3 regions of the Nitrosomonas sp. Is24 genome follow, and region 2 is predicted to be linked to each of the others. Evidence: riboswitches for the same ligand, from Rfam matches in the RefSeq annotation. Region 2 holds a riboswitch; each other region holds the start of a gene.

Region 1 (7,644 bases), 190 kb from region 2:
AGCCACGCCGACACCTTGGATTAGCAGCGGTACATACAAGGTAACGGATAGTAATCCGGGGCAGTTCTATTACAATGCATTTGCTACGGGAAATGCGGGTGATATTGCTCATATCAAATTAAATATTCCCTATCCATTCGTGACTCAAGGTGCAACACCGATTCATGTTTATAGCGGTGTTGACATACATACCGATAGCAACGGTATGATAAGTTTCGACCCGGTCGGTGAAATTGCAATTAGTAAAGAACAAATTGCAATTAGTAGCTTCACAGATACCAATGGCGATGGAAAAATTGGATTCGGTGATATTTATACCGCTTCGCTTGATGTGACTGTCCCTGCGTCTGGCTTCATTTACGCGAATATCCATTTGGATTACGGTCTGGAAAAAACAGGTCCTTGGACTAAGTTTGTAGACAGTACCGGTGGTAACGATATGAAACCGGGTTCTGGAAATCCTTATCAAACGATTGAAGATTTTGGTAGTTACGGATTTTCAAGTTTAATCAATAGCGTACTGGGTCAGGATACGATTCAGAATCAGAATATTTTCAAGAATCTGAAAGGTGTGGGCGGATTTATCCATACCGCTGATGATCATAATCCGATCGGTGGGCAAAATGTAATTCTGCTTGATAGTAAAGGCAGTAAAGTCGGTTCGGCAACTACCGATGCTGATGGCTGGGAATTCATGACAGTCAGTGCTCCTGGTAAATCAGCAAGTTACACAGCTTTCTGGGATCAAGATAAGGATGGCGTTAAAGATGCCACGGAACCGTATCAAAATATTACTTGGGGCGGTCCTACCAAGTTTGTGGAGGTCAATTTTGATTATATCGTGGGTTCCAATCCTACAATAGACGCTTTGCTTTAAAGCAGAAAATTATTCTCGGATGGATAGTAAAAACCCCTTCTAGCTAACTGCTGGGAGGGGTTTTTTAAAATATTTATACTACTTGTTTCTGATTACTCGGGACTCAAGGCATAGCAAAAATGATCTAATTGACTAGATTTTTTGGGGAATCTAATGACAGACAATAATGATGCACAAAAAGAAATTAAAACAGATCCTGCCGGAGCTCAGCCGATGCAGGTGAACATACGGATGCAGCAAGGTGAGCATACGGGTCAACCGCTTTATTCCAATTTTACTTCCGTACAAGGCGGGCAAGGCGTGGTGATTGTCGATTTTGGATTTCTTGATCCGCAAACGATCAACGCATTAAACCGATTGGCTCGCTCAGGTGAGAAAGCACCTGAGGCGGTTGGTGCTAGAATGTCTTGCCGAATGGCGATTAGCGTTGAGGCTGCTACCAATTTAGCGCATCAATTGAATCAGCTCTTTCAAAGAAAAGCCTGAAAATAAAAGTGCAGGCTTTATTTAGATAGGAAAAAGCATGACAGAAAAAAACGATATGCCGGCTGAAACAAATGGCGCTGGGCATGCGCTGCAAGTAAAAGTCGCTATGCAGGGAGGAGAGCAGACAGCGCAACCTATTTATGCCAATTTGGCTTCAGTACAGAACGGGCAGGGTGTGGTCATGGTGGATTTTGGGTTCATGGATCCGCAAACCATGCAGTTATTGAATCAAAAAATTGCTTCGGGTGAAAAGATATCGGATACGATTACTGCAAAAATGTCTTGCCGGATGGCGGTTAGTGTCGATGCAGCAAATCAGTTGTCGCAGCAATTGAATCAATTATTGGGTTTGAGTCCCAATGTTCATAAACCGGCAGTACAGCAAAAAAGGGTTGAACAATCTGAATCCGTGGCTCAAAAATCGGATACCGATGCGATACCCAAGGAAGAAAGCGATAAACAAGAAAGTGGAAAAGGCGGTTTCCGGTTTCCTTGGTCCAAGAAGACACACTAGCGCTAAAAAAACGACCCCCCAGATGATTATGGGGGATCGTTAATTCATCCGTTGCGTGCTTCTATTTGACGTTCACGGCTACATAAGCCGAAGAAGAGTTTCCAGCTGCATCTTTTGCGATTGCCTGGATGGTGTGTGATCCCGCTTTCACTTTCTTGGAGCGGGTACTCCAACTATACGATAAGGTGCTTCCAGTACCTGTGGTAACTTGTACGCCATCGATGTAAATGTATTGCTTAATGCCAGCCGGACCACTGTTGTCAGATGCACTGGTGCTGATGGTGACGGTTCCGGTGACGCTGCCTGCAACGGGGTTTACGATGGTAACTGCTGGAGCTTGTGTGTCCACACTGGGTGTCACGATCGAATTGCTAACATTGACCGAGATGTTGGTGGTGCTCAAGTTTCCGGTTGTGTCATAGGCGCGCGCTTCAACTTTTGCGGTCCCATTCGGTGCTCCTGCCGTATCCCAACTAAACGCGAATGGGGATGAGGTGTCCGTGGCTATATTAGTATTGTTGATCCACAGTTCTACGCGCGCCACGCCGGTATTATCGGTTGCATCGACATCGACAGGAATCAACCCGGAAACAGTGGCACCGCCGAGTGGATCGATGATGAAGATTGCAGGAGCTGTCGAGTCGATTGTGGGCGTTGCATTTTTTGCAGCCAGTACCGCAGCAGCGGCATTAACTCGGCCATAACCGAAATAGACATCCTTACCAGCTGCGCCGAGATCAACGGCTGTGGAGAAAAGCAGATTTTCGATGTCAACGCTGCCCAATTGTGGATTGGCAGACATCATGAGTGCGATAACGCCAGCAGTTAATGGGCTTGAGAAAGAAGTACCGGCTACCGGCATATAATCGCCGCCAAGCCGGGTGCTATAGAAATTTTGCCCTGGCGCCGCTAGTGAAACGTAATCACCATAGCTCGAAAAATTTGCTTTATTATCGTATAAATCAGTGGCTGCTATTGCTAGCATGCTCGTAGTGACCGTGAAGCTTTCCAGTGTTCCGGTATTTCCGGCGCTAACCGTTACCAAACCTCCTTTATCTTTCATATATTGTGCTGCATTTCGAATGGATAGATTGCTAGAAAGTCCTTCAAAACTGGCATTAGCTACACGTGCTCCGTGATCCGCCGCATAGATCAGGGCTTGAGATATCGTGCTAGAGTAACCTATGCCATTCAAGTCAGTTATTCTGAGGGGCATGATCATAGATTGACCGGCGATTGCTGCTATACCAACGCTGTTGTTGGTTGCTGCCGCAGCAGTACCAGCGACAGCGGTTCCATGGCCTAGCACATCCGAGAAGTTTGAGTTGTTATCATAAAAATTCCAGCCCGATACTAGTTTTGAGGCAAGATCAGGGTGTGTGTTATCAATCCCAGTATCTAGGATTGCGATGGTAATACCGCTGCCTTGAGTAATATCCCATGCAGCTGGTGACCCAATTATGGGGTGCTGCCATGCATTGGTATACATTGGATCATTGGGAACAAAAGCCGGGGTAACGGCGTGATCAAGATCAGCAAACTTAAGGTGCGGATGGCGCTGAAGCGTGGCAACGATGCCTTCTTCAGAATATTCCGGTACATCAACGATATACAATTCGCTTTGTCCAATTTTTCTGGCCTTGCCTTCATGATCTTTCAGAATATTTGCAAAAGCTTGTGCAGGAAGACCGGCACGTGGCACTACCAGAATCCGACCTTTCGCCCATTCTTTTGTAGTGTTGCTTTTAAAATGCACACTTTGGGCTGATGCAGTGCTAGAGCGATTATCTATGGCGTGATCATTTGCTTGTTCTGGTGGTGAAGCATTTAAAGTAACAGATAATGATGCTGTCAAAAGAAATATTCCAATCTGAGAAGTAGCTGTGACTGTGCGTTTCGTTAGGCCAGGTCTATGGGTACTTAGAGAATGTGATGGGTGGCTATGAGGCAGTGATGAAGGTACGGCTTGTAAAGATTGTTTGTTACTTTCCATGAATTAAATCCTCTAAAAATCAGGGAGGACTCTGGAGAGAAACTGCTCAATGTAGTCATATGTTATATGCTTATCCACTTTTGACTAGAACTGATCTTGTGTTTTAGCAAACAATATAATCTGGCAGTCATGCTATCCTGAGGCATTTGCCCTGTAGACCTAGACTTTGCGCCCCCCGCTTTCACGAGGTTTGCCCTTTTCAAATGATTCAAGATGTGCAGAAAATTAATGATTTTTCTGTAAGATTTCGCTTTCTAGTTTCGGTTTATAGAAAGAATACTTGAGGGAGTATTTCTGGGATGAGCAAATAAAGGCGGTTAAATCGCGCTTGGGTGCGTAACAAATAATTTGATTCCGGCCGGTTTGATGCCTCGCTCCGTGTAGCGGGGTTTATTGCGGTTGAAAGCAGAAAGGGCTATTGCATTGAATGCAAGCCGATCATGTTGCCTTCGGTGTCTCGGATCAAAGCGATAAAGCCATAGGGACCGATGGACATTTTTTCACGGATCAAATGCCCTCCCGCAGAGGCTGCACGAGCAGCCTCAACAGCACAATCCGCACAGGAAAAATAGACCAGCACAGCATTTCCGCCGGATGGCCCGTCTGCCATTTTGACCAGCGCGCCGGATGCGCCCATTTGACCTTTCAGCATGGGAAAACTCCACAGCTCAACCGGCATGCCCGCAGGACTATCCAGTTGTTCCAGCTTTGTTTGGAACACCGATTCATAAAAACGCTTGGCGCGCTCCATATCCTGCACGTAAATTTCAAACCAGCCTACGGGATTATTGTTCATATGCATTTCTCCTTTGAGTACTTAAGTTTCGAATGGATTGTTAACTTAACCAAGGCTTGAATATTCTCGATCTTGATTCTCTATTGGGTATCCAAACGTTCAATCAATCGGATTGGCATTGAACAAGATTACCACTGACCTATCTAAATGTAGAACATTTACTTGTTGCGTTATTTTGGTGTTTTTTATGCTGTTTTTCCTTCTTGAACTATTCCCGAGTAAAAAAGTCAGATATTTTGTTGGCTTTCATTTTTGATTATGATAAAATTTATCATCCATTGAAAAAGGTCTTATATTTCATGACCTTGAATGGATTGTGGTTAATGATAACTACAACGGGAACTGTGGCTTTGATTGGTAAAACGCACTATTTTCCTTACCAAGAAACTATAGTTTTTTTCTGATTAATAAATTTAATGGAGGAGAGAAATATGATCACAAGTGTCGTGATTTTTTCAACAAACGCCCGAGCGCGGAGGGTTTCTATGATGTCGAGTGCAATGGCATTGCAGTCATACACAAAAGTTTTCCCAACCTACACTGAACCTTGGAGGAGTTAAAATGACATTATTGATATATGATTGGAAAAAATCCATCAAAAAAGCACTGAAATTATTTTCACTATTCTTAACAATTTCCATCTTATCCGCTTGCGCACAAATGAGTTCCGTCGCTGCGCCGGTCGGAATTTCCAATAATGATCATGATGCTCTAGTCAAGTATTATGAGGATATAGGGAGAGAAACCAAAGCAAGGTTGCGGGAGAATAAAAAAGTTCTCAAGGAGTATGAAGCGCATCCTTATTACTTTGGTAGACAAGGACTAGAAGCTCAATCGCATGCAAAAGCAAACGTTCGTGAATACGAAAAGACTTTGCGGGAAATTCAGATACATGCTGATTTCCATAGAAAAATGGCGTTAGAGCAAAAGGGCAAAGTAATAAATAAAGCGAAAGCTAATCAAGATCGTGACCTCACTTCAAAGAGTCCAGAGAGTTCTGTGAACAAAGGCCTTTGAGTAAGTAACGAACAACCACCGAATTTTTCGGTGGTTGGTCTTTAAGACCTGCAACAAAAAACCTGCAACATCGATTTCCAGTCACAACGCTGATTTAAAACTGTTTCTTAGAAGGGCAGCACAAAATCCAGCGAGAACAAAATTTGATCCTTATGGCCAGCAAACGGTTTGTACGCAACAGTACGATAGGCATCGACACTGTCATAGCGAATATTCGGCCGGATGGTAAGCTTCTTCAGATGATCCCAGCGAAGTTTTAACGTTTTAGCCGCTTTCCAGTTCATTCCCACTGTTGCCGCGTAATAGTCCGCAGGTGCAACCGTAACGTTGTTGATATTTCCCGCATAGCTTACCGGTACGCCATTGACGATATTGGTTGCCGCCGCGACCCGGAATGGCGAAGGATTGCGAAATCCGTCTCTATCGCGAAACCACTCGCCACGAAACCCGATCGATACATTTTCGGTCAGATCATAATATAGATGCGTGACCAACCCCATCCACTGGGCATCTTTGACGACATTGGCGTATTTCAGATTATTCAATAGAATGCCGTCCGCGAACCCATGCACATGATGCAAGACCAATAAAGTTCTGGGATTGATTCTGTGTTGCAGTACGAGGTTAAACATTCCCCACGATTCACTGCTGTGTGTTGAAGTTTCGCCGTAAGTGCCGGTGGCATTGAACGATGTGGTCTGATTATCACTTTTCCAGGTGAAACCGGCAATTCCGCTCCAGTTGCCAAGCTGTTTGTCCCAGCCGCCATCCCAGCCCCCGGTGGCGCTGCCGGTCACAGCGCTGCCCAGAACAGACCAATTTTTATTGATGATATAACTGGCTTGTAAACCGGTATGTGTGAAAGGCTCGCCCGCATTAAAAGAATAAGCGCGCGTATAAAAGAAATTGTCGGGTGCTGGAATTGTTTCAAAACCGGTAGGAGAGTAAAAATGACCGGCTCTGATATTAATTCCTTTTGTGCCAATGGGCACATGGGCTTCCAAATAAGCTTGCGGCAGCGCGATGCCGTAGGTTTTGGTAGAGGCGCAACACAACCCGAGATCCCAGTTGCTGCGCTTTAGCGCTTCACCGGTGTTGACGTCAAAAGCCGGTACACCAAAGGCTTGAGTAAAAACGGCATCGGTTCCGAACAGAAAATCGAACCGCCCGCCAAAATCCCATTTGTGGGCTTCGGAAACCACTTGACGTTGAATAAACGTATTGAATTGATTCAACTGAAAACGATTGGCTTGATCGGCGAAAGCAACCGGTCCATTGAAGCCATCTGACTGGCTTGGATTAAAGGTTGCGCCGCCATTAACCCATCCGCCGACTTCCACTCGACTGTCTTTAATAAAATTCTTTAGATTGCTTAAGTTGCTGGCATAGAGTGGAACCGGGGAAGCTATAAATTGAAACATACTGCTTGTCGCAGCAAGCAACAGCCATTTTGAATATTTCATCTTGCACTAGCGATAATAGTGGTTCATTAATGAGTTACGACGGCCTGAAAATACCGCGCGGATAATAACTGATTTTACCAGTTTCATGGTGAATAGATACCGCGAACGAGCCCACGTGCTGCATTACGGGATGCTACTCCGGAGCAACCGGAGTAGCGGTTATCGTATTCACCGGATAATTTCTGAGATCCTGATTTCAGCCGGTTACAACCACACCATCAATCCCATCTCCAATGGATGCGTCAGCAGCGGGTGATACGGATAAATGCGGATGAAATATTCCTGCTTGCCGCATAATTCCGGGGTTAGTTTGAGTTCGAACAAATGCTCGCCGGAGTCTTGAATGCCGGTAAAGGTAAACTTGAAATGATTGAAATTGCATAACCGTGTGGTCTTGAACTGGCGGCAGATCAATAATTCAATGACGACATCCTCGGGCGCCAGATTGTTCAGTTTCGCCGCAACCTTGAAATTCAACGCTTCGTCAAAATCGATGCG
Region 2 (7,644 bases):
GTGACTTGCTCCCGGGCGTATTCCACCACTTGGCCGTTGCGGATCTTGCAGGTTTTGCGCAGCTCAACCTGACCATCCACTTTGACCTTGCCCTTAGCGATCACGGCCTTGGCTTCGCCACCGCTCCCGCACAGGCCGGTGATCTTCAGCAGATCGTTCAATGCAATCGTGTCGTGCCCTTTAAGACTGAATTCACTCATGGCTGCCTTGTTTCAATTGGATGTAGAGGGCCTCGACTTTCTCTCTGGCCCACGGCGTCTTGCGCAAAAATTTCAAACTGGATTTGATGCTGGGATCTTGCTTGAAGCAATTGATATCGATCCTTTGAGCCAACCCCTCCCAGCCATAGTGCGCATGCAACTCGGTCAGCAGCGCTTCCAGGGTAACGCCTTGCAAAGGGTTTTTGGTTTGCGGGTGCTTGTTATTTTCAGGCGCGGGCATAATTGCAGGGGGAATCGTTAACCGGGTTTATTATACGTGGTGCAATCGTTCGGACATGAGGCATTTGAACCCTAATGGATATTTTTCATACCCGGCGTGCAACCTGCGGGTTAAGCAGTTTAGTAATTCATGCGCTTAGGGAGCGTTCCTTTGTGACGGGTCTTTTTTAAAAGCGGGTGCCAGTTTGTGCGGGTCGATAGCATCCCGCTGATTTTTGGCGGCGGATGCCCACCAAGTGAGCTGCGCAAAGGATCGGGAAAAATAGTTCGTCCATCTTTCCGTGTCGACGGATGCGAGAAAGCTTCCGTCCTCGGCGAGCACTTCCTGCGCTTTCGGGACATGGATCATCGCCGAAACCGGCAAACAACCCAATTCCGACAGAAAAGATCGCATCCCCACCGCCGCCCTGATACCACCCCATTGCCCCGCCGAATAAGTGACAATCGCGCTGGGTTTGTACGAAAACAGCGAACTGCCGAAGTGATTGAGCAAATGCGCCAAAGCCGGGCTGAGCGAATGATTGTATTCCGGACTCACCATGACATAACCATCCGCGGCTGCGATTTTGTCCGCCAAGGTTTGCAGTTGAACGGGCGCTTTGCCCTGAGCGTAAGCAAAGTGCGGCTTGAATATCGAACCAAGGTCTAAATCCAGCGGATCGATCAGCTCCACTGAAATATCGCCTTGGTGAAGCTGTGCCACACAAGCTCTGGCGACTCTCAGACCGAGCCGGGGCGGGTTGGGGGGTGAGCTGCTGCGGACTGTGCCGAGGAAGGTTAGGAGTTTCATGGATGTTCTAAATATTTTTAAAAAGTGCATAACGAAAGAATTGAGGGATTGTGTTTCCCTTTACAGTTTCACCTGAATGTCGATCAGGTCTTAGGTCTTAGGTCTTATTCGATCGGAGTGCGTCAATAAGTCGTATTGTTGCCTCACTTAATCGCCCGTCACGCGGAATACCAACTTCGCCGGGCTGAGACGCGCCCGCAAGCTCGGTGACGAATATAGCAGTGTCGTTGATGATGCTTCGAATTTCGTTCCATGTGATGTTCAGTGGTGCAAAGATGTCTTTTTCGGTTAAGCGAGCATCTATGTGAGCAATGGTCTTGTGACGAATGGTTAGAAGAGGCTTTGCTCGCACTAAAAGAGAATCATAGCGAGCATCAAGGACACTCATTCTTGCGGGATCAGTTTGATTGCGGATGGCTTTGAGGTAATTGAACAGTGAGGATGAATCGTGGCGATGGTCGAATAGACGGGCGACGTGAACGAAGAATGCTGTGTAATGCGCATCGCGGCATGCGAGGAAGAAGTCGCTGTGCTCGTTCATTTCGCGCTCGAAGTGCGGCAATGCTTCATTTACTTGTGCCCACCACATATCGTAGTGCGCCTTCGCGCCGATGGCGGAAGCGATAAGATCGTTAAGCAGTTTGGAGGGAATCATGCGAGGCTTAGCCTTTTGGCGTGAGGGATTACCGTAGTGGACCCGATGCGTTTTTTATCACTAGTGTGAAACAATTACGGTGTAAGCATCGTAGGTATCACCACGAAGCACGATTTTTAGAAAATAAACTTGAGTAGCTGCAATCTTGCTCTGCGATTCAATAAAGAAAATACATCCAAATTTTTCGTCTTGTGGTCCCCCGTAGCCCACTGACTTTTGAATACGAAGATCTTGCCTTCCCTCTGAGTCGAACTGCTTCTGCGCTCCAATGGCTTGCTGTTGGCACATATTAAGTGCATCTTCAGTGCGGGGCATTGTTTTTACTGCTTCTATAAATGGTGGCATTTCATCTGCCCTGACCCTTTTTATCGTTGTGTAGAAAATGCCGAAGCCAGCAGCAGCTTTCTTTTGGAAGCCATTTTGTTTGATATAAGTCTCTGCATCGATAACTTGCCCGAAGACACAAGCTGATAGCAGTAAAAATGAAAATCCAAATATTAGCTTAAGCATAAGGTGAAACCCAAAGTAATATTACGACATCAATTATCCAATAATTTCTGAAACTAGATACTTTCTATACAGTATAACAATCGAACAAACCATGCCAGCAAATACACCTTCGCTGTTTACAGCAAAAAAATCGTCGCCAACCCCAGAAAAATAAAGAATCCGCCGCTATCCGTCACGGCAGTAATCATCACGCTGGAGCCAATCGCCGGGTCGCGGCCGAATTTGCGCAGGGTCAGCGGGATCAGGACACCGAGCAACGCGGCCAGCAGCAGATTCAGCACCAGCGCCAGGGTCATGACCAGGCCGAGTTCGGCGTTCTGGTAGATGGCGAAGGTGAACAGGCCGACGATGGTTCCCCACAGCAGGCCGTTGACGATACTGACGCCGACTTCCTTGGTGATCAATTTCCAGGCGCTGCTGGTGTTGATTTGATCGAGCGCCAACGCGCGCACGATCATGGTGATGGTTTGGTTGCCCGAATTGCCGCCGATACCGGCGATAATCGGCATCAGCGCGGCGAGCGCGACCAGTTTCTCGATGGAATCTTCAAACAGGCCGATGACGCGCGAGGCGATGAACGCGGTGACCAGATTGACGGCCAGCCACACCCAACGGTTCTGCACGCTTTTTAAGACTGGTGCGAAAAGATCCTCTTCTTCGCTCAAACCGGCGAGATTCAATGCTTCGTTTTCGGCTTTGTCACGGATGAAATCGATGACGGTGTTGACGGTGACGCGGCCCAGCAGTTTGTCGTTTTCATCCACCACGGACGCGGAGACCAGATCGTAGCGCTCGAACGCATTGGCCGCTTGCTGAGCGACATCGTCCGGTTGCAGTTTGATGATTTCGTTGGTCATGACATCGGCAACCAAGGTGTCCGGATCGCTGACGAGCAGGCGGTTGATCAGCAACACGCCTTTCAATTGTTCATTCCGGTCGACCACGAAGAGCTGGTCGGTATGATCCGGCATTTCGTCCAGCATGCGCAGGTAGCGCAACACCACCTCCATGCGGACATCCTCGCGGATCGTGATGACATCGAAATCCATTAAGGCGCCGACGGAATCCTCCGGGTACGACATGGCGGCGCGCAGTTGTTCGCGTTCTTCCACGGGGAGCGAACGGAAAACGTCGTCCATGACTTCCTGCGGCAAATCGGGCGCAAGGTCGGCGATTTCGTCGGCATCGAGATATTCCGCCGCCGCGACCAGTTCCTGATTGTGCATGTCGGTAATCAGCGAGGCGCGGACGGCGTCGGAGGTTTCCAGCAGGACTTCCCCGTCCCGGTCCGATTTGACCATGCTCCAGATCAGCAGCCGGTCTTCCAGCGGCAGCGCTTCCAGAATCAGCGCAATATCGGCGGGGTGGAGTTGATCCAGAAAATGTTGCAGCTCGGACAGATTTTGTTTTTGCACCGCGGAATGAACCAGCGATTCGTCCGGTGCATCCTGCAGATTCACCAGACCTTCGACCAGCTTGTATTTGCGTAACAGAAACGTGACCTGCTGCAGCGGCGTCGGTGAATTGTCCTGATCGTTGTCGTTGTCAGTTTCAGTCATAACAGGTTTGCGCTGGCGAAGCAGCTTTCTCGTTGGGAATAAATTCAGCCTGCTTATACGCTGAATAGTTTGCAATTTAATGACCGGGAAGTATAACCGTCCGTGCTATGTCAGCACCAACAAAATATTGGACGGCTAACCGGGGTCGTTCCACTTTTTTGTATTTTTACTATGCGGCGCTGACCGTTCTTGTCGCCAGCTGACAAGAAACGTCACCTACTCTTTGCTTGATTCCTGCGTGTCCATGACAAGAATACATTTAATGTATTTGTTAATTGTATTTTCTTGAATTGTCGACCGGCAAATTCTTGATTGGCACAGTTCCTGCTTATAGATGGTTCGTAGTATGAAAAAGGCAAACCCTGCGAAAGCAGGGGACGCAAAGTCACTGATCTAACGGGCCAGTGCCCCAGGATAGCAGGACTGCCAGATAACGCTCTCGTCTTGATCATCGCAATGATTCGACAAGTATCGAACGAAGTAATGTTGATACAAGCATATCCACGCAGTTCCGTCCTTTTAACGTTAAGGAGGAACCCTAATATGAATTTCAATCATCAGAAACGACAAACTGCCAATCCGCTGGCAACGGATGACGCAACAGAGTTAATGAGAAACGCCGGAACAAGTTACATGATCAAGCTGAGTGCTGGTGTAGTGCTCATGATGCTGGTATTGGCGGCTGCTCCCGTCACCCATGCGGCCGGTCTGCTGTTTAAATCTAACTTTGGTGCGGGTATATCGCTTGGAGCACCCTATGGCTTTGCTACTAAAGGGGCTTATCAGGATATTATAGGTACAGATAAAGAAACTGGTTATAGCTGGCCGGTCTCTGCTCTAGGTGCAAATTTCTCGGGTGTGCAACTGATTACTGTCGATCCTATTACTTCTACGACGATCGGAGATTACATCAGTGGTGAAATCAGATCAGTAGCTGGGCCAAAAGGGGAAGCGGTTAATGAGCTTTTTCAACAAGTGAAAATAACCGGTGAATTGGGGCGGGCTGGTTCACAGGCGCCACTGTTGATTAGAAGACCATGGACAATAGGTGATGTCAATGATTTGTACATTACTTACTGGTTTAAGTATCAGGCAAATTTAGAAACGCAGTTGGATAATACGGTTTCGTCCGCGAATTGGCGGACACAATTCTCACTCAAGACAGGGGGGTACAATAACACAGGAGAGGGTGATTATCGGATGAGCGTGACTGTAATGAAAGGAGCTGATGGCAAGCTCTACTGGATGACAAAGGGTGATAATGTGGGCGGCGTATTCCCCACCAGGGTCGATTACTGGCGTGAAGATAATCATATTGTTCCAGTGCCGATAGATAAATGGTTTAAGTTTGAAGTTTACTGGCATCGGTCAAGTGGCACTGATGGACGCTTCTGGGCAGCCGTCGATGGCGAAGTGATAGCGGATTACCACGGGCCAAATATGGGGGATTACAATCTTCCTATAACCCGGATTTTTGTGAGCAATCCATATAGTGGTGGTCATGTGTCAGTGGATAATCACATTACCGGATTGGAGATATGGAATGACTTCCCTTGTGGCGACGGAGTGTCTTGCGTCAATGCGGATTCTGTTGCTCCGACTGTACCCACTTCACTTCTGGCGGCATTAAAATCGACTACAACCACGACAAAAGTAAAAGGTAAGACAAGAACTATTTCCTCTGCATCGGTTTCGCTATCCTGGAATGCATCCTCCGATAATATCGCTGTTGCGGGGTATTACATCTACAGGAATGGAACAAAAATTGCAGTTAGTACTTCAACGAGTTATTCAGACTCACTTGGAAATGCTACTGGGTCTATTTATAGTTACACAGTGAAGGCTTTCGATGCGATGGGTAATATATCGACAGCCAGCAATGTAGCTTCGATTGTTTATTAGAGATTTTGCATGGTGATTACGTTTGCCGGTCAGGTGCGTAATCACCGTATTTCTTGGATTATCAGGTCTGCATGCTTGGTGAACTGAATCAAATTAATAATTTCAACTGTGCAATGACGGGTTTTGTCTGAGGCCTGATCCCGCGCCATATAAAGAAAGACTCGGCCGCTTGTTCAACCAGCATACCAATTCCATCGGTTATCTGTTGCGCGCCATGTTGCAGGGCGAATTTGAGAAAAGGAGTTGGTTCATGCTGATACATCATGTCGTAGGCGAAAGTCGCCTTTGCAAATACATTAGCGGGTAATTCAGGCAGTGCATTGTGCAGGCTGGCGGAAGTAGCATTGATGATGATGTCAAAATGCTCATCGGCGAAAAACATAAAATCGCCTGCGGCAATGTTGCCATAAGTGTTGAACTGTTTCCGTAGCGCTGCTGCTTTTTCAGGGGTACGGTTAGCGATTGCCAGCAGCGAGGGCATATGCTGCAGCAACGGTAGGATGACGCCCCGTGCGGCACCACCCGCGCCCAGGAGCAGTATGCGTTTTCTCGCGATGGGAATTCCCAGATTGGATTCGATGTCGCGCACTAGCCCGATGCCATCGGTGTTGTCACCGAGAATTTCGCCGTTTTCAAATTTAAGTGTATTGACGGCCTGTGCGATGCTTGCTCGTTCGGTTAAACGGGTCGCCAGTTGATAGGCTTCCAGCTTAAATGGCACGGTGACATTCAATCCCTTTCCGCCTCGTTGGTGGAAGTCTTGCGCGGTTGCCTGAAAACCATCCAGCGGTGCCAGCAAGGCCACATATTGCATGCCCTGGTTCGTTTGTTGCGCAAAGGCGGTATGGATCAACGGTGATTTGCTATGTGAGACAGGGTTGCCGATTACGGCATAAGAATCAAGCATGGCTGGTATCTCTGATTAAATTTCCTAAGACTCAACAATTATTGACTCAGTAACATATCGGAAGCTGCGAATACCCAGGTACGGGTGATGTGCAAAATATCCGTGTCCTGGCTTATATCCGGTGGAAAGGGCGCGAATCCATTTTGCCCGGCGAGTTTAACGATATTGACAGCCGCTTCGTCGAGGATTTTTTCTCCGGATGAGCGATTGATTTCAATCGATTCCAGACTGCCATCGGCGCGGATACCGACGGTCAGTTGCAGGTTGCCATAGAGCTTTTCTTTTCTGGCGGCTTCGGGGTAATTCAAATTACCGATACGTTCGACTTTGATGCGCCAGTCCTCAACGTAGCGGGCGAATCGGTACTCTTTGGTACGCGCGCCGACAAATTTGCGTTTGGGGCGTTTCTGATAACTGTCATGGTCTTGATCGATCTGTGCTCTCAGGCGGGCGATATCCAGGCTGCGCAGCAGTAAATCGGTCGAGTCGATTGCGACCGATTTGCTTTCCGATTCGTTCTTGTGTTCCTTGGGCAGCTCGATCTGGGGCGTTTCGCTGACAGCGGCCATCAGCTTCTTGGCTTCTTGCTCCAGTTGTTTAACTTTTTGCTGCGCAATACTCTCAGCGATAACCGGTTTGTTTCTTGGTAGTACCGGGAACGGCGTTTTTGCCCGGCGATCCTCTTCCGTGTTGCCTCCGCCATCCAGATTATCTTGCGCCAGTAATTGGGATTCTTTCGGTTTTGTCTGTGTCTTGTTGTTAACCAGCACTACTTCCAAGGATGAGGCAATCTTGTCGGATTTCGGTTGCGGAAACTGAAAAGTCACACCGAAGAATACAAGGGCATGTAACAACAAAGAAGCCATCATCGCGGCAACTAG
Region 3 (7,644 bases), 1.9 Mb from region 2:
TGCCGCTATTGGATGAACAAGATAAGGTCAATTCAAGTCTTAATGGCCGGGTATGCGCGGATCAGATCACGCCTTACCCGCCCGGCATTCCTGTGCTGGTTCCCGGGCAAGTGATTACTCAGGCTATCACACAATATTTGATCAGTATGTTACGTTCGCAAAAGCACATTGAAGTGCATGGCATAGTCTTCGATGGCTATTTGCCGTGCTTAAGGCTATTGACTAATGCTGAAGAAGAAACACTAAAACAATTGGATAAATAACTTATCAGCGCATATAAGAACAAGCTCGATTAATGCTCTTTCCGCCCATAAATATCTTCAAACCGGACAATATCGTCTTCCCCCAGATACGAGCCGGATTGAATTTCAATCATTTCCAGCGGCACGCAACCGGGATTTTCTAAACGATGACTCGTACCCAATGGAATATAAGTCGACTCATTTTCCGAGACCAAATACACGTCTTTGTTTCGCGTAACCCGAGCCGTACCCCGCACCACAACCCAGTGTTCGGCGCGATGATGATGCATTTGCAGGGACAAGGCCGCACCGGGTTTAACCACAATACGTTTCACTTGAAAACGCTCACCGACATCGATTCCGTCATACCAGCCCCATGGACGAAACACTTTACGGTGCAATTTTCCTTCCGGGCGGCCTTGCTGTTTCAGCATATCGACAACCAATTTCACGTCTTGTGTTTTGTCTTTATGCACAACCAATACAGCATCCGGAGTTTCAACAACGATCACATTTTCGATACCGACACAGGTAACCAAACGGCTTTCGGAAATGGCCAGGGTATTTTTGCAATCATTTAATAATACATCCCCCTTCGCTACGTTGCCCGCGTCATCTTTGGGAAGCACTTGCCACAATGAGCTCCACGCACCGATGTCAGACCATCCGGCTGTCAGCGGAATGACTACACCACCTGGCAAGTCACTTTCCTGCCGAGCAATTCTCTCCATGACTGCATAGTCGATCGAATCACTTGGGCATTGCTCAAAAGCTTGCTTATCGACACGGAGAAAATCACCATCTGCCAATCCCTGATCCCAAGCAGCTTGGCAAGCCGTTAAAATATCCGACCGGCATTTGCCAATGGCGGACAGCCATACCGAGGCCCGCATCATGAACAATCCGCTGTTCCAGAGATAATTACCCGCATCTAGATAAGTTTGCGCAGTCGGCAGATCCGGTTTTTCGACAAAACGCGCAATATGGTAAGCAGTTTTGCCCTGCTCGATTAACTCGCCCGATTGGATATAACCATACCCGGTTTCAGGAGCGTCAGGTGTTATCCCAAAAGTGACAATCCTGCCATCCATTGCTTGTGACATACCTGCTAAAACAGCAGCCTGAAATGATTCCACATCCATAATCACATGATCGGACGGCATGACCAATAAAATGGGATCATCCCCTTCCCGTAGGGTTGCGAGCGCAGCTAATGTTAATGCAGGAGCAGTATTGCGCCCGAAGGGTTCAAGCAGAATACTCCCTTTTCTATCCATGACTCGTAATTGCTCAGCAATGACGAAACGATATTCTTCATTGCACACAACCATCGGTACATTTAATTGCACGCCACTTAATCCATCCATACGCCGGACAGTGGCTTGCAGCAAAGAATCCTCGTTTATTAATGGCAATAACTGCTTGGGATATTTCTCACGTGACAGAGGCCAAAGGCGGGTGCCCGAGCCACCGGATAAGATGATAGGTGTTAATGTATTCATTCAAGGATAAAGATACCGAGCGTTTTCTAACTCACACTCATTTAACTTATTAATTTATAAAAGTTTTTCTCTTGCAATATATCATATACTTATTTCTCGTGGATTATGCCATTAAGATTTCGATATAGGGACTTAATAACTGTTGTGATTCTACTGGATCCTTGGGTAATTTATTCGAGCACTGGAACCGAGATAAGAATTATATTAAACAAAAATTTGATTTGCTGATACTTGTTTTGAGCAGCAAATAGGAAGAATCCAGCAATTAACATCCTAAATGGCTTACTTTATACGATTTGTACTTTAATTATCGAATTGAATAGACTATAAATGCAAACAACTCGATTAATTTCCGCCAGAAATATATTCCGGCGGATTTGATCGCTGAAAAAAGATATTAAATAAAACACTTATCTAAAATCAAGTAGCACTTACTGCTGAAATTAACTTAACACATAGTAGATCAGTATCCCACTAATAAGTTACCAATGTTGCAGTGCTTGCCGCGGATAAATTTTCTGCAGCATCAAATGCTCTTACTGTATAACTGTAAAGAGCTCCTTTAGCACTGCCCATAATAACATCTCTAAAACTTGTCGCAGTAGTGGTTACACCGATATTAGTCCCATTTCTATATATTTTATATCCCGCAACAGCTACATTATCTGAGGACTTGCTCCAAGATAGTGCAACTCCGGAAGCAGTTCCATAATTGGATAGTTTTGATGCTAATGAAGCTGGCACTGTAGGAGCAACAGTATCAAAATTAAGGCAAGACACTCCGTCACCGCACGGAAAACCATTCCATATCTCCAATCCTGTTATGTGATTGTCTACTGACGTATGACCGCCGCTATACGGATTGCTCACAAAAATCCGGGTTATAGGAAGATTGTAATCCCCCATATTTGGCCCGTGGTAATCCGCTATCACTTCGCCATCGACGGCTGCCCAGAAGCGTCCATCAGTGCCACTTGACCGATGCCAGTAAACTTCAAACTTAAACCATTTATCTATCGGCACTGGAACAATATGATTATCTTCACGCCAGTAATCGACCCTGGTGGGGAATACGCCGCCCACATTATCACCCTTTGTCATCCAGTAGAGCTTGCCATCAGCTCCTTTCATTACAGTCACGCTCATCCGATAATCACCCTCTCCTGTGTTATTGTACCCCCCTGTCTTGAGTGAGAATTGTGTCCGCCAATTCGCAGATGAAACTGTATTGTCCAGTTGTGTCTCCAGATCAGCTTGATATTTAAACCAGTAAGTAATATACAAGTCTTTAACATCACCAATCGTCCATGGTCTTTGAATCAATAATGGCGCCTGCGAGCCAGCTCGTCCCAGTTCTCCGGTAATTTTCACTTGTTGAAAAAGTTCATTAACCGCCCCACCTTTTGGTCCTGTTACCGATCGAATTTGACTGCTAATGTAATTTCCGATCGTTGAAGACGTAATAGGATCGACAGTAATCAGTTGCACACCTGAGAAATTTGAGCCCAAAGCAGAAACCGGCCACATATATCCGGTTTCTTTATCGGTGCCATTGATCATCTGATATGCTCCGTGAGCTGAGAAGTTATATGGCGCTCCGAGAGAAACACCAGAACCTAAATTAGATTTAAAAAGCAGAGAAGCTGCATAAGCTGCCGGGGTCACAAAGCTCAATGCAGTCAGTAGCAATAGCATATTAATAAATACCATGTTAACGCCACGCCGGGCAAAGCAATTAGCATTAGATTTCTCTATATGTAGCTGCTTTATAATTAAAACCGGAAAACTGCTGGCTTGTAATGCTTGATTGTTAATATTCATATAACGTTCCTCCTTAGAGTTAAAGGATGGAACTGCATGGATACGCTTCAAAGTTATTTCATTCGATAATTATCAACATCAATATAACGTAGTAAATAAACGAGTAACGTATCTGGCAGTCCTGCCATCCTGGGGCATTCGCCCTTTAGATCAGTGACTTTGCGTCCCCTGCTTTCGCAGAGTTTGCCTTTTTCATGTTGCGATACTAATTCAGCATAAACCGTGCCAACTGTAGCCGCCGAAATGACATCCCAAAACTGCTATAGGTAATTAAACTTTGAAAAAATAGATAGAAGCATGATAAGCCCGGAAAAAAATAAGTAATATTCCAGCGAATTCAGAACTAAGTGTCATTGGCATCAATTGAAAGACAAGAGATCGTACAATTGGCATCGCGTTATAGAATTTGCTCAGCACGAATCAACCGCTAAAAATAGCAGTTACTGGAAAAGCCACATAACTATTTGCCCGCAGGTATGGCACCAGAAAAGATAAGATGAGTAGTGTCGATGATTGCATCGCGGGATCTGGCAATTCGCACAGAGTTTGATTTCTGGCAAAAAGACTTGATCATTGAGTCCGCGAGAACGAGAAATGATGATTATGCAAAATAACCAAGTGAGCTTTCTCCGTCAGTGTCAGTATTATCAGGAATGATCTATTATTGTCGAATAAAACCGGCTGATGATGTCCATTTAACGTTGCCACAATAAACTCAAAATATTGCAATACGGCTCACAAAGCTACGCAATTTGGCTAGTGCAATTCAATGGTGAGCAAACCATGGTAGCCAGTTGCGCAAATTTTGCGCTTGCCAAGTCTTTTATGATCGCAAGCACATGCTTGGCATACTTATAGGCTAGAACATACAATCTCAAAAGGTTGATTAAATTGAATGCCTATAATCGATATCAAGCTATAAATCCAGAACCCATTAACATATCATGTCATTAGTTAACAAAAAATGTCACTATAATCGCCTAGGTAATTGGCCCCGAAATAGTGTTATTACAGATCCATCAAATTACGGTGATAATTGAATCAATCTCTTCATTTCAAGGCAGCAACCTGCTGATATACAATCGCCAAGTAATTCGCCGCGCCCGGTGCTAAAAATTTCTCTATTGCATAGTGATAATTGTAAGCAGACATTCTTTTAAGCATGCCTCGATCATCAATCAGCTGCTCGATCGCACCCATGATATCCGCCACTTCTTTCTGTCGCACTAGATAGCCCATCTCTTCATGCTCAAAGAAATCTTGTAACCCCCCGACCGAGCATGTGATAACAGGCATTCCAAATGCCATCGCTTCCAGCACAGAATTAGGCATGCCTTCAGCATAGTAGGATGGAAAACAGAAAATATGATGAGATGCGAGTAATGATCTCTTTTTGTCGCCACGAACATCACCTACAACAAACAGGAATTCTTTCGATTGATCATATCGATCTGCGTATTCCCTGACAGCGTCCATCGCAGCACCCTCTCCAGCCACTGTGAGTGAAACCGGTTTTCCCCTATCCCGCAACAAGGTCACAGCTTCCATAGCATCAATCACCCCCTTTTCCTTCTCTAATCTGGCAAGGAACAAAACTTTGATCAAGGGCTCGGTAGTCAATTTCTCTGATTTCTTGGTGAAGGAAAAATCACGCAGAAGATCACTGGACACCGTTGTCGTGCCAAGATGAACCGGTACTGTCACACCCCATTCCTTGAGCTTATCCCTGAATGCAGAGGCAAGAACGATAAATGCATCCGCTTTAAGGTAGGTTTTTCTGAAAAACCATAAGCCTGCTTTCTCCACTAAGGACTCGAAACCTTTATCCCATCCACGGAAAAATACTACAACAGGGTACCCCATACGCTTGGCTTTGCGAATAAATAAACCATCGCGAATATAGCTCTTCAAGGTAAGCGAGGGATTCACATGAACAATAGATGGATTAGTGTCACCAAGCGCTTGCCGGAATCTGATCTGGTCCATCAAAGGATACAAGCTCCCGCCCATACCTTTAGTGGAACCTATTTCCATGTAATGTATACTGAGACTATCCAGCTCACGTAAGAAGGGAAGGACGGCATTATAATATCCCGCTACCCCGCCTTGATCGGAGAGAGAGGGGCCGGTTATAAGAACTTTCAGCATTTATACTCAACCAACATTCTGCCGCCATTGTCTGAGTAAAAACAGTATCCATATAAAATTGCCATTATCAGACTTACCATCCATGTTTGCTCTCACTATATGCTCAATAGTATCCCGGTTAATCCCGAATTTTCCTTCGAGTTCCAGTAGATCGTTCAAGTGAGTGCGAAACGATTCTCCTTTGAACCATTCCCTTAATGGAACGACAAATCCTTTCTTCGGGGCTTTCAGAAGCGCACTGGGCAATGACTTGGCGACTGTATCCCGCAGAATGGCTTTTCGCGTATAGCCAGTCATTTTTACATCCTTGTGAACCTTTGCCATAAACTCAACAAGGCGATGATCTAGAAACGGCACACGCGCCTCAAGTGAATAAGCCATACTCATACGATCAACCTTGACTAATATATCATCCGGCAATGATACCTTGTACTGAAAATACATTAACTTATAGAATGGATCATTGAATCGGCAATCACGCATTGTATCTTCAAGAAAATCCTCGATACGCCAGATTTGCGTTTGATTGCCGGTTAATTCCTTGATTATTTCCGGATTGATAGACGCTAATTTAGTAATAAGCCGGGTATTAAATGGTGCTGCGGCTGCTGAACACACCTTGGCAGCACGATTCAATTGGTAGCGCAGATTGCCACGAAGTGAGAATGCCAGTGCCGAAGCTAGCTTGGGAATTCCTGTTTGCACTAAACGGGGCAGTCGCTGGTATTGAGCGGAAAATTTTTCCCCCTGGTAAATCGTGTAGCCAGACAATACCTCGTCCCCCCCATCGCCAGTCAGTACCATTTTGACGTGTTGGCTTGCATGATGCGAGACATGGCCGGTTGGTATGGCTGATGAGTCACCGAATGGTTCATCATAGTGGTGTAATACTTTTTTGAGGGATTGCTCGAAAGTATCCGGTTCTACCAGATGTTCGTGATGCTTCGTGTGAAATGCTGTGGCGACTTGTCTCGCCAGCGCACGCTCGTCGAACAGCTTTTCTTTAAAACCAATGGTGAAAGTTTCTACAGTCTGTTTTGTATATTGTGACATCAAGGAAACAATACTGGCGGAATCCAATCCGCCACTTAGAAAAGCGCCAAACGGCACATGACTTCGCATCCTGATCTTCACCGAGTCACTCAACAGATGACTGAACTCTTCATGCACAGCCATTCTGTCAACAAGCATCTCATTTTCGTCTATTTGTGGAAAACTCCAGTATTGCTGCTCTGTCACTTTGCCATCTTTGACCAGGAGATAATGTCCGGGACGCAGCTTGTGAATATGACGGTAAAATGTGTGAGGTGCCGGGATATATCCCAGCATTAAATAGATTTCAAGCAACTCCATCCTAATTTCGGCCGGAACGCCGTAAGCTAAAATGGATTTTATTTCTGAACCGAAAAGAAAAGTCTCATCGTAGTCAGCGAAAAAAAGCGGTTTTTCGCCGATTCTGTCACGTGAAACGAATAATTGTTTTTTCTTCGCATCCCATAGAGCAAATGCCCACATGCCGTTGAAATGATTCTGACATTCCGTTCCCCAGGTTTGATATGCATGCAAAATAACTTCAGTGTCCGATTCTGTGCGGAATCGACAACCAAGTTTCAGCAATTCTTCTCTCAGTTCTACATAATTATAAATTTCGCCGTTAAAGGTCAGCGCCAGCGATTTATCATCACTGAGCATGGGCTGCTGCCCCGTAGACAAATCAATAATCGCGAGACGCCGGTGACCTAATCCTATCGAGCCATCGATATACGTCCCTTCTCCATCCGGACCTCTATGAGCAAGGCAACCGATCATCGGATTTAGCAAACTGGCGTGCACCGGCCGCCCGGCGAAGTGATAGATTCCCGCAATGCCACACATAATTAGTATTTTCGTTTTAATGACTTACTGATTTTGGGAAAATTTTTCCACTTATG

The links. Region 2 has a riboswitch for cyclic di-GMP ahead of R2103_RS12170 (hypothetical protein). Riboswitches for the same ligand answer to the same signal wherever they lie in the genome.
Region 1: another riboswitch for cyclic di-GMP. It lies ahead of R2103_RS11395 (S8 family serine peptidase); the one in region 2 lies ahead of R2103_RS12170 (hypothetical protein).
Region 3: another riboswitch for cyclic di-GMP. It lies ahead of R2103_RS03455 (hypothetical protein); the one in region 2 lies ahead of R2103_RS12170 (hypothetical protein).

Annotation. Positions count from the first base shown of each region.
Region 1 is NZ_JAWJZG010000001.1:2,468,676-2,476,319, reverse strand. It holds gene R2103_RS11410 (DUF11 domain-containing protein) at 1-877, shown strand, start outside; gene R2103_RS11405 (hypothetical protein) at 1,031-1,363, shown strand; gene R2103_RS11400 (hypothetical protein) at 1,401-1,877, shown strand; gene R2103_RS11395 (S8 family serine peptidase) at 1,939-3,732, opposite strand; cyclic di-GMP riboswitch class I at 3,990-4,075, opposite strand; gene R2103_RS11390 (VOC family protein) at 4,286-4,666, opposite strand; gene R2103_RS11385 (hypothetical protein) at 5,228-5,683, shown strand; gene R2103_RS11380 (porin) at 5,791-7,104, opposite strand; gene glgP (alpha-glucan family phosphorylase) at 7,351-7,644, opposite strand, start outside.
Region 2 is NZ_JAWJZG010000001.1:2,654,730-2,662,373, reverse strand. It holds gene R2103_RS12200 (RNA-binding S4 domain-containing protein) at 1-200, opposite strand, end outside; gene R2103_RS12195 (VF530 family protein) at 193-441, opposite strand; gene R2103_RS12190 (NAD(P)H-dependent oxidoreductase) at 577-1,230, opposite strand; gene R2103_RS12185 (hypothetical protein) at 1,328-1,885, opposite strand; gene R2103_RS12180 (hypothetical protein) at 1,946-2,395, opposite strand; gene mgtE (magnesium transporter) at 2,512-3,954, opposite strand; cyclic di-GMP riboswitch class I at 4,299-4,385, shown strand; gene R2103_RS12170 (hypothetical protein) at 4,498-5,856, shown strand; gene aroE (shikimate dehydrogenase) at 5,945-6,763, opposite strand; gene R2103_RS12160 (energy transducer TonB) at 6,802-7,632, opposite strand.
Region 3 is NZ_JAWJZG010000001.1:794,097-801,740, reverse strand. It holds gene R2103_RS03465 (aminotransferase class I/II-fold pyridoxal phosphate-dependent enzyme) at 1-263, shown strand, start outside; gene R2103_RS03460 (mannose-1-phosphate guanylyltransferase/mannose-6-phosphate isomerase) at 293-1,744, opposite strand; gene R2103_RS03455 (hypothetical protein) at 2,219-3,565, opposite strand; cyclic di-GMP riboswitch class I at 3,677-3,763, opposite strand; gene R2103_RS03450 (glycosyltransferase family 4 protein) at 4,616-5,713, opposite strand; gene asnB (asparagine synthase (glutamine-hydrolyzing)) at 5,720-7,588, opposite strand.